DNA from 4 places in the Mesorhizobium sp. WSM4935 genome. Region 3 is predicted to be linked to each of the others. Evidence: predicted binding sites of a transcription regulator. Region 3 holds the regulator's gene; each other region holds the start of a gene.
The links. Region 3 encodes LexA, which represses DNA repair genes until DNA is damaged. Its sites were predicted from a motif close to TGTTCNNNNTGTGTTCNG; they were not measured.

Region 1 (3,787 bases), on a different contig from region 3:
GTATCGACATCATGCTCATGTGAGTTTCATTCCTTTTGCGATCTTGGCTCCGCGCAAGAACTCCTGCGCGGCGGCAGGCCTTCCGCCCGCCCGTTGAACTTCGACCAGTCTGACCGCGCCCGATCCGCAGGCGACCGTCAGCCGGTCATCGAGAATTCCTCCCGACTCGCCGACGCCATCCGAGAGCGTCGAGCGAAGCAGTTTCAGCCGCTCCATGCGGCCGCCAATTTCGACCTCGCACCACGCGCCCGGGAAGGGCGAGAGGCCGCGAATGTGATTGTGGACTTCGCCAGAAGGCCGCGTCCAGTCTACGCGTGTCTCCGATTTATCGATCTTTCGGGCGTAGGTCACCCCTTCCGCCGCCTGCGGGGTAAATGTCAGACAATTTATCCCCAACTGCGCGAGCGCCTCAACCATCAGCGAAGCGCCCTGAGCCATCAGGAGGTCATGCAATTCGCCGGCCGTCATATCGGGTGCGATGGCGCATTTTTCAACCATCGCCACCGGTCCGGTGTCCAGGCCCTCTTCCATCTTCATGACCATCATGCCGGTCCAGGCATCGCCGGCCATGATGGCGCGTTGGATGGGAGCAGCACCACGCCAGCGTGGCAAAAGCGAGGCATGGCCGTTGAGGCAGCCGAGCCTAGGGGCGTCCAAGATGGCTTTCGGCAACAACAGGCCATAAGCGACGACGACCGCGACATCGGCCCGCAAGGCGGCGAAGGCCTGCTGCTCCGCCTCGCTTTTCAGCGATGCCGGCGTGCGCACCTCGAACCCCAGCCGTTCGGCTTCGCGCTGCACCGGGGATGGCGTCAATTCCAGACCGCGCCGGCCCGCGGCGCGCGGCGGCTGGGTGTAGACGGCCGCGATTTCGTGTCCGGCCTCGGCGATGGCGCGCAGCGTCGGCACGGAAAAATCAGGCGTGCCCATGAAGATGACGCGAAGCGACATGAGGTGCTGCGATCCTGTTTTGCGGCAGGCTAGGGTGCTCGCGCGGCCGAAGAGGCCCCTAGCCCACCATCTTGCCCGGCGCCTTGTCCCTGGCGAGCTTCTTGAACTTCCGCACCACCATGTCGCGCTTGAGCTTCGAGATGTGATCGATGAACAGCACGCCGTTCAAATGGTCGATCTCGTGCTGCAGGCAGGTGGCCATCAGGCCTTCCGCCTGCATCTCCTGCAATTTGCCGTCGCGGTCGAGATATTTCACCCGCACGGAAGCCGGTCGCTCGACCTCGGCATAATAGTCCGGGATCGACAGGCAGCCTTCCTCATAGACCGAGCGCTGGTCGGAACTCTCGAGCACTTCCGGATTGATGAAGACATGCGGCTCCGGCGGCTCGCCCTCCTTGGCGAGGTCGATGACCAACAGACGTCGCGGCACGCCGACCTGGATCGCCGCAAGGCCGATGCCCGGCGCGTCATACATGGTCTCCAGCATGTCATCGGCGAGTTTGCGCAAATCGGCGTCGACGCGCTCGACCGGCTTGGAAACCTGGCGCAGGACGGGATCGGGAAGGATGATGAGCGGCTTGATCGACATGGCGTCTCACCTAAGACCTCGCTTGAGAAGCGTCAACCGGGGCAGCTTTGGCTTGTTCACGTTTTGATCTGTGCCAGGCGGCCGAATCGGTTATGCTGCCTCTCATGAACGACATGACCTCGATCCTTTCGCAACCGGTCGCGCGGCTCGGCGCCTCTACGATCACGCTCGGCCACGCGCTCGCTTTCACCCTCGTCCTGTTCGTCGTTCTTTTCGCGGCGCTGGTCATCGCCCTGTGGCGCGCGGCCAAGGCGCGCGCGGTTGCCGCAGCGGAAGCCGCCGACCATGCCCGCGACACGGAGGCGCGCATTGCCGACGTGCTGCAGGCGCAGGCCGAGATGCAGGGCCGCATGGGGGCCATCGCCGAAGTGTTCGGGGCGCGGCAGGCCGAGCTTACCCAGTCGCTTGGACAGCGGCTCGATGCCATGACCGGACGTCTCGGCCAGACCATGGCCGAGCAGACCAAGTCGACACATGAAAGCCTCGCCAAGCTGCAGGAGCGGCTGGCGGTGATCGATACCGCGCAAGGCAACATCCAGTCCTTGGCCGGCCAGGTCGTGCAGCTGCAGGCGATCCTCTCAAACAAACAGACGCGCGGCGCCTTCGGCCAGTCGCGCATGGAGGCGATCGTCGCCGACGGCCTGCCGCACGGCGCCTATGAGTTCCAGGCGAGCCTCTCCAATGGCAGCCGGCCCGACTGCCTGGTGCGGATGCCGAACGGCGCGCCGATGCTCGCCATCGACGCCAAGTTCCCGCTGGAGGCGTGGAACGCCATCCGCGCCGCCGAGGGCGCCGACATGCAGAAGGTTGCGGCGCAGGCATTCCGGCGCGACATCGAGGTGCATATCCGCGATATCGCTGAAAAATACCTGATCCAGGGCGAGACGCAGGATACGGCCTTCATGTTCGTGCCGTCGGAATCGGTGTTCGCCGAGATTCATGAGAATTTCGAAGCGGTGGTGCAGAAGGCGCATCGCGCCCGGGTCGTCATCGTCTCGCCGTCGCTGCTGATGCTGTCGATCCAGGTGATCCAGGCGATCCTCAAGGACGCGCGCATGCGCGAGCAGGCGCATCTGATCCAGGGCGAGGTCATCCGGCTGATGGAGGATGTGGCGCGCGTCGACGAGCGGGTGCGCCGGCTGCAGACGCATTTCGGCCAGGCGGCGCGGGACATAGACGACATCCTGGTCTCGACATCCAAGGTGACCAAACGCGGCCAGAAGATCGAGGCGCTGGAATTCGCCGAAGGCGAAACCGAGGCGCCGCGCGGCGGTCCCGCCAAGGCGGAAGCCGGCGCGCGCGTAGCCGATTCAAAGACCGGTCAGCTCAGGCTGCGGGTCGTCGAAGGCGACGAGTAGCCGGTTAAGCATCCGAAAAGGGTAAGTCTTCGTAGCGCGAAGGTGACGGCTGCGGGCGCCATCATCGCCAACCTTGTCTCCATGACATTTTTTCGTTGGCGCGCCGCGGCCTTTTTTGTGCACCATGGGCGATCCCGTTCTTCGCAAGGCTCTCGCCCATGACCACCCTGCCCGGCATCTTAGACATCCGCGCCGCCGCCGAGCGGCTTTCCGGGCTGATCGTCGAAACGCCGCTGATCGAATCGCCTGAGATCAACAAGCGCCATGGCGGCCGCATCCTGTTCAAGCCCGAGACGCTGCAGCGCACCGGCTCCTTCAAGATCCGCGGCGCCTATAACAAGCTGTCGAGCTTGAGCGAGGAAGAGCGCGGCCGCGGCGTCGTGGCCTTCTCGTCCGGCAACCATGCGCAAGGGGTGGCGGCTTCGGCCGCCATGTTCGGGGTCAAGGCGGTGATCGCCATGCCCGCCGACGCGCCGGCCATGAAAGTCGGCAATGTCCGCAAGATGGGCGCCGAAGTGGTGCCGTTCGACCGCTTCAAGGAGGATCGCATGACGGTCGTTAGCCCCTATATCGAGAAGGGCATGGTGCTGGTGCCGCCCTTCGACGATCCGGCCATCATCGCCGGCCAGGGCACGATCGGCCTGGAGCTGATGTGGCAGGCCAAAGCCCTCGGCGTGGCGCTCGACGCCGTCGTCGTGCCTTGCGGCGGCGGCGGCCTGTCGAGCGGCATCTCCGTCGCCGTCAAGGACGCCTCGCCGAACACTCAGGTCTGGGCGGTCGAGCCTGAGCATTTCGACGACACGCGCCGCTCGCTGGCCAAGGGCGAAAGGGTCGCGAACGAGCCCGGCCACAGCTCGATCTGCGATGCGCTGCTCACCGCCGAGCCGGG
Region 2 (3,787 bases), on a different contig from region 3:
CTTCGGATTGAAGGAGAGATCCGAGGCCGGTTGCGTCGGCGAGGTATGATCCCCCCCGATCGCGCCGCCGGGTGCCGGCACTTCCTTCACCGGAATGATCGGCTCGCCCGTGCGCCGGTCGAGCACGTAGAGATCGCCCTGCTTGGTCGGCCCGACCAGCGCCGGCACGACGCCGTTCGCTGTGGTGATGTCGACCAGCGACGGCTGCGCCGGCACGTCCATGTCCCACAGATCGTGATGCACGGTCTGCCGCACCCAGCGCAGTTGGCCGGTGTTGAGGTCGAGCGCGGTGATCGAGGAGGAGAACTTCTCGACATTGGCGGTGCGACCCATGCCGAGCTGGTCCGGCGTCTGGTTGCCGAGCGGCACGTAAAGCAATCCCAGCTTCTCGTCGGCGCTCGCCGTCGACCACATGTTGGGCGAGTTGTGGGTGTAGGTTTGCCCAGCGGGCAGCGGCGTCGTCACGTCCGGGTTGCCGGAATCCCAGTTCCACAGCAGGGCGCCGCTGTCGACGTCGAAGGCGCGGATGACGCCCGACGGCTCCTCGGTCGAGTAATTGTCGTTGACCGCGCCGCCGACGATGATCTTGCCGGCGACGATGAGCGGCGCCGAGGTCGAATAATAATAACCCGATTTCGGATAGGGCATGTTGGCCATCAGGTTCAGCGTGCCGCCCTGGGCGAAGGACGGACATACCTGCCCGTTCGCGGCATCGAGCGCGATCAGCCGGGCGTCCGACGTCGGCAGGTAGACGCGCTGCGCGCAGGGCTGGCCGGCGGCGATCTTTGCGTCGGCATAATAGGATACGCCACGGCAGGTCTGGTGCTGGCGGTTGCTGTCGAGCTTGATCTTCGGATCGTAGCGCCACTTTTCCTTGCCGCTCGCGGCATCGATGGCGATGGCGAAATTATGCGGCGTGCAGATGAAGAGCGTGTCGCCCACCTTTAGCGGCGTCACCTGATAGGTCGTCTCGCCGACATCGTCGGGGCCTTTCACGTCGCCGGTGCGATAGGTCCAGGCCGGCTGCAGCTTGGCGACATTGTCGGGCGTGATCTGGTCGAGCGGCGAATAGCGCTGGCCGAAAGGCGTGCGGCCGTAGAAGTGCCACTCGCCGGCCGGCATGTCGCCGCCGAGATTGGCCGCCGTCGCCAGCTTTTCGGTGCCGAGCGTGCCGTCGATGTCGTGAGGATCGGCGGTCATCGAATAGCCGGCGACCGCGAGCGAGGCCAGTACGGCGAGGATCAGCGGCGCGCGTCCGTCCGGCCCTTGCAGGCCTCGCCTTGCCCATGGCGTCAAAAGCCACAAGGCGACGAGCACGATAACGCCGCCACGCGGACCGAGCTGCCACCAGTCGAAGCCGATTTCCCACACCGCCCAGCATAGCGTGGCGAGCACGAACAGCGCGTAGACCCAGAGCGAGGTCGACCTGCGCCTGAAAAGCAGCCAGGCGGTGACCAGGAAGACCAGGCCGGCGATCAGGTAATACCAACTGCCGCCCAGCGCGATGAGCCAGATACCGCCGCCGCCGAGAATGAGACCGATGAGGACGAGGACAAGGGAGGTGATGGTGACAGCCAAGACGGTACTCCTTCGACTGTTGCGCGCTTTGGAGCAACTCCAGGAAAAGCGTGGAGCGGCTTTCCATTGGGAGTTGCGTCAAAACAAAGATGGAGCGGTTCGCCGTTCGGGAAACAGCAATCCGCTCCAGTGCGGCTCTAAGCGACGGCATGCCGTCCCTGCCCTGCCGGCAGCTTTCCCCTGCCCGCTCCGGCTGTCAAGTTGGCCCGGGACACGCGAAACTAGAACAAAACGTAGACAGTTCTGGTCTTTCGCTCCCGAATCACTACATTCGGGGGGCGATGTCGGGCTTTTCCGAAGACATGCCTTTTTTCGATGAACCGAATGCGCGGCCCGCTGCGGCCCCATCCGGCATAGCCGCGCGCGCCATGGCGGCGCGCAGCGGCCAGAACAGCGCGCCCGATTACCTGAAGGGCCTGAACCCGGAACAGCGGCTCGCGGTCGAAACGACCGAAGGCCCGGTTCTGGTGCTCGCCGGCGCCGGCACCGGCAAGACGCGGGTGCTCACCACCCGCATCGCCCACATCCTTGCCACAGGCAGGGCCTTCCCCTCGCAGATCCTCGCCGTCACCTTCACCAACAAGGCCGCGCGCGAGATGAAGCAGCGCATCGGCTTCCTGATCGGCGAAGGCAATGTCGAGGGCATGCCCTGGCTCGGCACCTTCCACTCGATCGGCGTCAAGCTCCTGCGGCGCCATGCGGAGCTCGCCGGGCTGAAGTCGGATTTCACGATCCTCGACACCGACGACGTAGTGCGGCTGATCAAGCAGCTGATCCAGGCCGAAGGACTGGACGACAAACGCTGGCCGGCCAAGACCTTCGCCCAGATGCTCGACAACTGGAAGAACAAGGGTCTCGGCCCCGACGAAATTCCGGAAGGCGATGCGCGCAGCTTCGGCAACGGCAAGGGCCGCCAGCTCTACAAGGCCTACCAGGAGCGGCTGCAGACGCTGAACTCCTGCGACTTCGGCGACCTGCTCTACCATCCGATCCGCATCTTCCGCGCCTATCCGGACGTGCTGAAGGAATACCACCGCAAGTTCAAATACATACTGGTCGACGAGTACCAGGACACCAACACCGCGCAATATATGTGGCTGCGGCTGCTGGCGCAGAGACCTACCTCCCCCTCGATGGGGGAGGTCGCGCCGCGGAGCGGAGCGGGTGGGGGTGGCAGCGCCGGCGCCAGTCACCCCTCCCCGTCGCTTCGCGACGACCCTCCCCATCGAGGGGAGGGTAAGGCGCGATCGGCCGAAACCCGTGCCCCCGTCAACATTTGCTGCGTCGGCGACGACGATCAGTCGATCTATGGCTGGCGCGGCGCCGAGGTCGACAACATCCTGCGCTTCGACAAGGATTTTCCGGGCGCCACCATCATCAGGCTGGAACGCAACTATCGCTCCACCGCGCATATTCTGGGCGCTGCCTCTCATCTCATCGCCCACAATGAAGGCCGCTTCGGCAAGACGCTGTTCACCGACCGCGACGACCCCGAGGACGACAAGGTGCATGTCCATGCCGCCTGGGACTCGGAGGAAGAGGCCAGGGCCATCGGCGAGGCGATCGAGGCCTACCAGCGGCAGAAGCATAATCTCAACGACATGGCGATCCTGGTGCGCGCCTCCTTCCAGATGCGCGCCTTCGAAGACCGCTTCATCACACTGGGCTTGAACTACCGCGTCATCGGCGGCCCGCGCTTCTACGAGCGCCTGGAAATTCGCGATGCGCTCGCCTTCTTCCGCGTCGTCGCCAACAGCGGCGACGACCTCGCCTTCGAGCGCATCGTCAACGTGCCAAAGCGCGGGCTCGGCGAAGCCACCATCCGCCAGATCCACGACACGGCGCGCGCCATGCGCGTGCCCATGCTGGAGGCCGCGGCGACGCTTGCCGAAAGCGACGAGCTGAAGCCGAAGCCGCGCGCCGCGCTGCGCGAGGTCGCGGCCAATTTCGAGCGCTGGCAGAAGGCGCTGGAGACCACGCCGCACACCGAACTCGCCGAGACCATCCTGGAGGAGAGCGGCTACACCGATATGTGGAAGAACGACCGTTCGGCGGAGGCGCCCGGACGGCTGGAGAACCTCAAGGAGCTGATCCGCTCCATGGAGGAGTATGAATCGCTGCGCGCTTTCCTCGAACATGTCGCGCTGGTCATGGAAGCCGAACAGGGCGAGTCGCTCGACGCGGTCTCGATCATGACGCTGCATTCGGC
Region 3 (3,787 bases):
CGCGGCGACCGAGCTTCTGCTGACAGGCAAGGCGGCGGCTGAGGCCATCTGAGATGGCCCTCACCCACCTCGGCGCCAAGGGCGAAGCCAACATGGTCGATGTCGGCGACAAGGCCGAGACAACACGCACCGCGATCGCCGAAGGCTTTGTCTCGATGCAGCCGGAAACGCTGGAGATGATTCTCGCCAGCGACGCCAAGAAGGGCGATGTGCTGGGCACAGCGCGCATCGCCGGCATCATGGCGGCGAAGAGGACGCATGAGTTGATCCCGCTTTGCCATCCGCTGCTTCTCACCAAAGTGGCCGTCGAGATCGAGCCGGACCGCGCGCTGCCCGGCCTCAGGGTCACCGCGCTGGCCCGCGTCACCGGCAAGACCGGCGTGGAGATGGAGGCGCTGACCGCCGCTTCGGTCGCCTGCCTCACCATCTACGACATGGCCAAGGCGGCGGACCGTGGCATGGTGATTTCCGGTATCCGGCTGGTCGAGAAGACCGGCGGCAAGTCGGGCGCCTACAAGGTAGATGCCTGATGGCCCTTGTTCCAGTCGCCGAAGCGCTCGAACGCCTGCTCGACGGCGCAGCACCTTTGCCGGGCGAGAGCGTTCCGCTGGCGGACGCGGCCGGGCGGGTTCTCGCCGAACCGGTTGTGGCGCTGCGCACCCAGCCGCCCTTCAACGCCTCGGCGATGGACGGCTACGCCGTACGCTCCGCCGACGTTGCTTCGGTGCCGGCGCAACTGGAGGTCATAGGCATGGCGCCCGCCGGGCGCGGCTTTTCCGGGACTGTCGGCGAAGGCCAGGCGGTGCGCATCTTCACCGGCGCGCCGCTGCCCGAGGGTGCCGACACCATCGTTATCCAGGAAAACGTCCGCGATCTCGGCAACCGCCAGATCGAGGTGACGGAGCCGACGGCCGAAGCACGCAATGTGCGCCGCCGCGGGCTCGACTTCGTCCAGGGCGACGTGGTGCTCGAAAAGGGCCGCGTGCTCGACGCGGCGGCCCTTTCGCTTGCAGCCTCGGCCAACCATCCCGCCTTGAATGTCGTGCGCCGGCCGCTGGTCGCGATCATCGCCACCGGCGATGAACTGTTGCCGCCGGGCAGCGCGCTCGGCCCTGATCAGATCATTTCGTCCAACGCCTATGGCGTCGCCGCCGCCGCCCAGTCGGTCGGCGCGCGTGCGCTCGATCTCGGCATCGCCGCCGATCGCAAGGAAGCGATCGCGGCGCTGGTCCGGAAAGCAGTCGAGGCGAACGCCGATGTCATCGTCACGCTCGGCGGCGCCTCGGTCGGCGACCACGACCTGATCCATGACGTGCTGACCAGTGAAGGCATGCGGCTCGACTTCTGGAAGATCGCCATGCGCCCCGGCAAGCCGCTGATGTTCGGCCGCCTTGGCAATGTCCGCTGCATCGGCCTGCCCGGCAACCCGGTGGCCAGCATCGTCTGCTCGCAGCTCTTCCTGAAGCCGCTGCTTGCCAGGCTCGGTGGCCGCGACCACAGGCAGAACCTGCGAACGGCCCGGCTGGGCGCAGCGATGCAGGCCAACGACCTCAGGCAGGACTATGTGCGCGCCGTCATACGCGAGGACGCCGGCACGCTCGTCGCGACCCCGTTCGGCATCCAGGACTCCTCGATGCTCAGAACGCTCGCCGACGCCAACGGCCTGATCGTGCGCGAGCCCTTCGCGCCGGCAGCCGAGACCGGCGCCGAATGCAGCGTTCTGATGTTACGCTGAACAAATCGTCAACGAATTCACTAAACTTTAAACGGTTGCGGAACACAACTGGAACAGATAGTGTTTGTTCTGGGTTTGTTTTTCTGATTCTGGTTTCAGAACCCGTGGGGGCCGCCATGCTGACGCGCAAACAACATGAACTTCTGATGTTCATCCACGAAAGGCTGAAGGAAAGCGGGATTCCGCCGTCTTTCGACGAGATGAAGGAAGCGCTCGACCTCGCCTCCAAGTCCGGCATCCACCGGCTGATCACGGCGTTGGAGGAACGCGGTTTCATTCGCCGGCTGCCGAACCGGGCGCGCGCGCTGGAAGTGCTGCGCCTGCCCGACTCGATCGCACCCGGCCTCAATGCGGCGAAGAAGTTTTCGCCAAGCGTCATCCAGGGCAGCTTGGGTCAGAACAATCTCAGCCGTCAGGTCAAGCCGGCTGCGCCATCGCGCGCCCCGACGCCAAGCAACGACGACGATGCCGGCTCGGCCGTATCCATTCCGGTGATGGGTCGCATCGCCGCCGGTGTGCCGATCGACGCCATCCAGCACCAGACGCATTCGATCACGGTGCCGCCGGACATGATCGCCGGCGGCGAGCATTATGCGCTGGAGGTCAAAGGCGACTCGATGATCGAGGCCGGCATCTTCGACGGCGACACCGTGATCATCCGCAACGCCAACACGGCAAGCCCGGGCGAGATCGTGGTGGCGCTGGTCGATGATGAGGAAGCGACGCTCAAGCGCTTCCGCCGCAAGGGTGCCTCGATCGCGCTGGAAGCTGCCAACCCGGCCTACGAGACCCGCATCTTCGGACCGGATCGGGTGAAGGTGCAGGGCAAGCTCGTCGGGTTGATCCGCCGCTACTGATCCGGTTGCGAAGGTTTCGCATCCGTCCGCTCAGGCTTTTGATAAGGCGGCAGTCCTCTCGCCTCGCGGGTATACTTGCGCTGTTCGTGCCAAGGCCGGTACGGCTGCTCGACAGCATATTGGATGGCCGGTCGCGCGGTTGCCGATTGGGGATCGAAGAAGACGGCGGCGCTGCCGTCGCGCGCCAACTGCCGCTTGGTGACGACGAGCACGCGCGGATCGCGGCAGGGGTTGTAGGCGGTGGCGTCGTTGATGACGACGAGGTCGGCAAAGCCGCAGGCCGGCCGGGCGCTGTCGCGGGTTTCGGCGAGTGCGACGATGGCGCCGGACGGATGCCGGCCGATGCAAAGATCACCCGTGCAGTAGAAGGGCGAGCCGGGCGGCAGATCGACGGGATCGACGATGTTCAGCGCATCTTTGGCGAACGTCTCCGGCGGCACGATTTCCTCGGCTTTCAGCGCCCGTTTCCAATTGTCGGTGGTGAACTCGTTGGCGCGTGCACGATTGACGGCAAGCTCGCCACCGCCGATCGGCATCGCCACCAGATGCGCGTCCTCCGAAATGAGCACGTCCGGCGTGCGGACATGCGGAATGGCCAGCAGCGCGGCAAGCGCGAAGGGAACGGCGGCAAGCCTCAGCCAGGTGGTGGCCATTGTCGCAATGACCAGCGCGATCGTCGCCAGCAGCACCGACTGGATCGAGATCAGCCCGACGGCGTCGACCGGTGAGCGTTCGGAGATCCATGCCGAAATGGCGATCATCGCCGTCAGTCCCTTGCCCATCACAAAGAGGAACGGGCCGTCGAAACCGAAGGGCATGGCCAGCGCGCTCAACACGGCAAACGGCATGACGATCAGTGACACGATCGGCATGACCGCCAGATTGGCGAGCAGACTGAGCGGCGACACGCGCTGGAAATGCCAGATCGCAAACAGCAATGTCGCGCTGCCCGCGATGAGCGACGTCACGGCGGCGCCGCCTACGCCAACCGCCAGTTTTCGCGACAGGAACCCGAGGAACGAACGCTTTGCCGGCGGCGCGATCGTTTTGCCGGCGCGATAGTCGGCAAAGCCGGCATAAGCGCCGACCAGGGCGGCGGTGGCGGCGAAGGACATCTGGAAGCTCGGGCCGACCACTTCGTGCGGCGAGACAAGGATCACGGCGATAGCCGAGATCGCCAGGTTGCGCATGGTGA
Region 4 (3,787 bases), 220 kb from region 3:
AAAGCCGCATCGCCTGAATTTACGCAGCGCGATGCGCCTTGGGCCAATCGGCAAGCGAGTGGCGGGCTCAGCATCGTCCCAAAAAGCAAACCGCCGGCGCGAAGGCCGGCGGTTCGGGTACGCAGTACTCAAGAACTCGATTACATAAGCACAACCCAATAAACCAGGATTGTGGCCGAACTCCGGCTAAGCCGACGAATTGCTTCCGCTCAGTCCGCGACAGGAAACCGCTGCGCCTGGAACCGGCCCTACATGGCGCCGGCTTCGTCCTCGAAACCGTCGTCCCCACCTTCGGAGCCGCCATTCTCGAGGAATTTCTCGGCGATCAGCCCGGCATTCTGCCGAAGCGCCATCTCGATCTCGCGCGCCGTGTCGGGGTTGTCGCGCAGGAACAGCTTTGCATTCTCGCGACCCTGGCCGAGACGCTGCGAATTATAGGAGAACCAGGCGCCCGACTTCTCGACCACGCCCGCCTTGACCCCGAGATCGACGAGCTCGCCGGTCTTGGACACGCCCTCGCCATACATGATGTCGAACTCGACCACCTTGAAGGGTGGGGCCAGCTTGTTCTTGACCACTTTGACGCGGGTCTGGTTGCCGACGACCTCGTCGCGGTCCTTGACCGAGCCGATGCGGCGGATGTCGAGGCGCACCGAGGCGTAGAATTTCAGCGCGTTGCCGCCCGTGGTCGTCTCGGGCGAACCGAACATGACGCCGATCTTCATGCGGATCTGGTTGATGAAGATGACCATGGTGTTGGAGCGCGAGATCGAGGCGGTCAGCTTGCGCAGCGCCTGGCTCATCAGACGAGCCTGGAGACCGGGCAGCGCATCGCCCATCTCGCCTTCGATTTCAGCGCGCGGGGTCAGCGCCGCGACCGAATCGACGACCAGCACGTCGATGGCGCCCGAACGCACCAGCGTGTCGCAGATTTCCAGCGCCTGCTCGCCGGTGTCGGGCTGCGAGATCAGGAGGTTTTCCAGGTCGACGCCGAGCTTGCGGGCATAGACCGGATCGAGCGCGTGCTCGGCATCGACGAAGGCGCAGATGCCGCCCTTCTTCTGCGCTTCCGCCACCGTGTGCAGCGCCAGCGTCGTCTTGCCCGAGCTTTCCGGCCCGTAGATCTCGACGATACGGCCGCGCGGCAGGCCGCCGACGCCGAGCGCGATATCGAGGCCGAGCGAGCCGGTCGGCACGGTTTCGATCTCGACCGCCTGCTCATTGGCGCCGAGCCGCATGATCGAGCCCTTGCCGAACGCGCGCTCGATTTGCGACAGCGCCGCATCCAGAGCCTTTGATTTGTCCACTGCCTTATCCTCTACAAGCCGCAAAGTATTCTGAGCCATGATACATCACCCCGTGGTCGTCAATGAAGGCCGGACAATCCGTGATCCTTGCCGGTTTGTACCTTTTTTGTTCTCGTCTGGCAAGAGGCAACAAACATCTGAAAAATAATCAATATCTCGATTTGTTCTATTTTTGTCTCACCAGGGCTGGTGCGGAGCACAACCGCTGGTCCAGAAGAGATTTCGATATCCGGCCATCCCGAATCGCGCCCCCGATTGCAGGGTGACCCGGGGAAACCTAGTGTGCGCAGCCGCACGATCAACGAAAGTCACCGACCCGAAATGCCGACATCCCCAACTATCCTGGCCCTGGGCGGCGCCCATATCGACCGGCGCGGCCAGGTCTCTGGCACTTATGTGCCCGCCGCTTCCAACCCCGGCATGATGCGCGAGGATGTCGGCGGCGTCGTTTTCAACGCGTTGCGCAGCGTGGTGAAGCGTGGCGTCTCGGCCTCGCTGATCTCGGTGCGCGGCGGCGACGCGGCGGCCGAAACGGTCGCCTCGGCGATCGACAGCGCCGGAATAACGGACCTCTCGGTCGTGTTCCTCGACCGCACGACGCCGAGCTACACGGCGCTGATCGACGCCGACGGCGAATTGATCGTCGGGCTGGCCGATATGGCGCTCTATGACCTCGCCTTCCCGAAACAGATCCGCCGCGCCAAGGTGCGCGAGGCGATCGCCGCGGCCGACGCGATCCTGTGCGACGCCAACCTGCCGACGGCTGCGCTGGAGCGCCTGGTGGCGCTGGCCGGCGGCCGTCCGGTCTTCGCCATTGCCGTCTCGCCGGCCAAGGTCGTCCGGCTGACGCCGCTGCTCGATGAACTGTCGCTGCTTTTCATGAACCGCCGCGAAGCCGCCGCCCTGGTCGGCGCCGAAATGTCGGGCAAAACCCTTGTCGACGCGCTCAGACAGGTTGGCCTGAACGCCGGCGTTGTCACCGCCGGCAGTGCCCCGGTGCTGGGCTTCGACGACGCCGGCATCTTCGAAATCGACCCGCCTGCGCCGCGCCGGGTCGCCGACGTGACCGGCGCCGGCGACGCCTTGACCGGCGCGACGGTCGCCGCCCTGCTGCGCGGCCTTCCTTTGCGCGCAGCGCTGCGGGAGGGCGTGGCGGCGGCAATGCTCGCCATAGAGAGTCCGGAGGCCGTGCCATCCTTCACGATCGCCAACTTCACGCAGGCGCTTGCCCTTGTGCCGGAGGCGCGGGAGGTGGCATAGGGCCACCCACCATCCACTTCCTCCTTGTCGGAGACAGATATGACGCCGGAAACCGCTCGCCCCTTTATTGACATCCATCCGCCCGTGGCGGAGGCGCTTGCCACCGGCCGGCCCGTGGTGGCGCTGGAATCGACCATCATCACCCATGGCATGCCCTACCCCGACAATGGCGCGATGGCGGCCAGGGTCGAGCAGATCATCATCGATGGCGGCGCGGTGCCGGCGACGATCGCCGTGGTCGACGGCCGCATCAAGATCGGCCTGTCCGACGGCGAACGCGAATCGCTCGCGATGATCGGTGACGCCATGAAGCTGTCGCGCGCCGATCTCGGCTTTGCGGTCGCTCAAAAGCGCACCGGCGGCACCACGGTGGCGGCCACCATGATCGCCGCGCATATGGCCGGCATAAAAGTCTTCGCCACCGGCGGCATCGGCGGCGTCCACAAGGGCGCCGAAAAAAGTTTCGATATCTCGGCCGATCTCGACGAGCTGGCGCGCACGCCCGTCATCGTCGTCTCGGCCGGTGCCAAGGCGATCCTCGATATCGAAAAGACACTGGAAGTGCTGGAAACGCGCGGCGTGCCGGTCATCGGCCATGGCTGCGAGACCATGCCCGCCTTCTGGTCGAGGGAGTCGCCCTTCCGCGCGCCGCTGACGCTGCAGGCGCCTGAGGACATCGCGCATTTCTACCGCACCCGCCAGGCGCTTGGCTTGGGCGGCGGCATCCTCATCGCCAATCCCGTGCCGCAGAACGACGAAATTCCGGCTGATGAAATGGCCGGCTATATCGAAGCCGCCCAGAAAGCCGCCGAGGCGCAGAATGTCACCGGGAAGGCGGTGACGCCGTTCCTGTTGTCGAAGATCCTCGAACTGACCGGCGGCCGGAGTCTCAAGACCAACATCGCGCTGGTCGAGAACAATGCGAGGCTGGCGGCGGAGATCGCGAAGGCGCTGTAGGGCACGAGGCGAAGGCCCCTCACCCGGATTGCCAAGACCGAATTGCAAGGGCAATTCGGGGCAATCCGACCTCTCCCCAAGGGGAGAGGAGCTTGCCGGCGCCGGCGCCTACCTCTTCTCCCCACCGGGGAGAAGGTGGCCGCGAAGCGGCCGGATGAGGGGACGGCCTCGACGTGCCCTTCACAAGTGTTTCGACAGCGGACCAATCACTTCCCCGCCCGTCTTCCCGCCTCATAGGCCCGCCGCGCCCAGACGGCCATCTC

Region 1: the regulator LexA is predicted to act here: its motif matches at 1,594-1,611, upstream of P9273_RS25715 (DNA recombination protein RmuC).
Region 2: the regulator LexA is predicted to act here: its motif matches at 1,658-1,675, upstream of P9273_RS06500 (ATP-dependent helicase).
Region 4: the regulator LexA is predicted to act here: its motif matches at 1,404-1,421, upstream of recA (recombinase RecA).

Annotation. Positions count from the first base shown of each region.
Region 1 is NZ_JARTVR010000014.1:111,447-115,233, reverse strand. Features, by position in the region: gene P9273_RS25730 (GNAT family N-acetyltransferase) at 1-19, opposite strand, end outside; gene fmt (methionyl-tRNA formyltransferase) at 16-951, opposite strand; gene def (peptide deformylase) at 1,010-1,540, opposite strand; gene P9273_RS25715 (DNA recombination protein RmuC) at 1,645-2,898, shown strand; gene P9273_RS25710 (threonine/serine dehydratase) at 3,057-3,787, shown strand, end outside.
Region 2 is NZ_JARTVR010000002.1:457,485-461,271, forward strand. Features, by position in the region: gene P9273_RS06495 (glucose/quinate/shikimate family membrane-bound PQQ-dependent dehydrogenase) at 1-1,578, opposite strand, end outside; gene P9273_RS06500 (ATP-dependent helicase) at 1,860-3,787, shown strand, end outside.
Region 3 is NZ_JARTVR010000003.1:385,876-389,662, forward strand. Features, by position in the region: gene trpC (indole-3-glycerol phosphate synthase TrpC) at 1-52, shown strand, start outside; gene moaC (cyclic pyranopterin monophosphate synthase MoaC) at 54-530, shown strand; gene P9273_RS09890 (molybdopterin molybdotransferase MoeA) at 530-1,735, shown strand; gene lexA (transcriptional repressor LexA) at 1,852-2,592, shown strand; gene P9273_RS09900 (ComEC/Rec2 family competence protein) at 2,586-3,787, opposite strand, start outside.
Region 4 is NZ_JARTVR010000003.1:606,421-610,207, forward strand. Features, by position in the region: gene recA (recombinase RecA) at 249-1,346, opposite strand; gene P9273_RS11005 (carbohydrate kinase family protein) at 1,629-2,567, shown strand; gene P9273_RS11010 (pseudouridine-5'-phosphate glycosidase) at 2,607-3,524, shown strand; gene P9273_RS11015 (TfoX/Sxy family protein) at 3,731-3,787, opposite strand, start outside.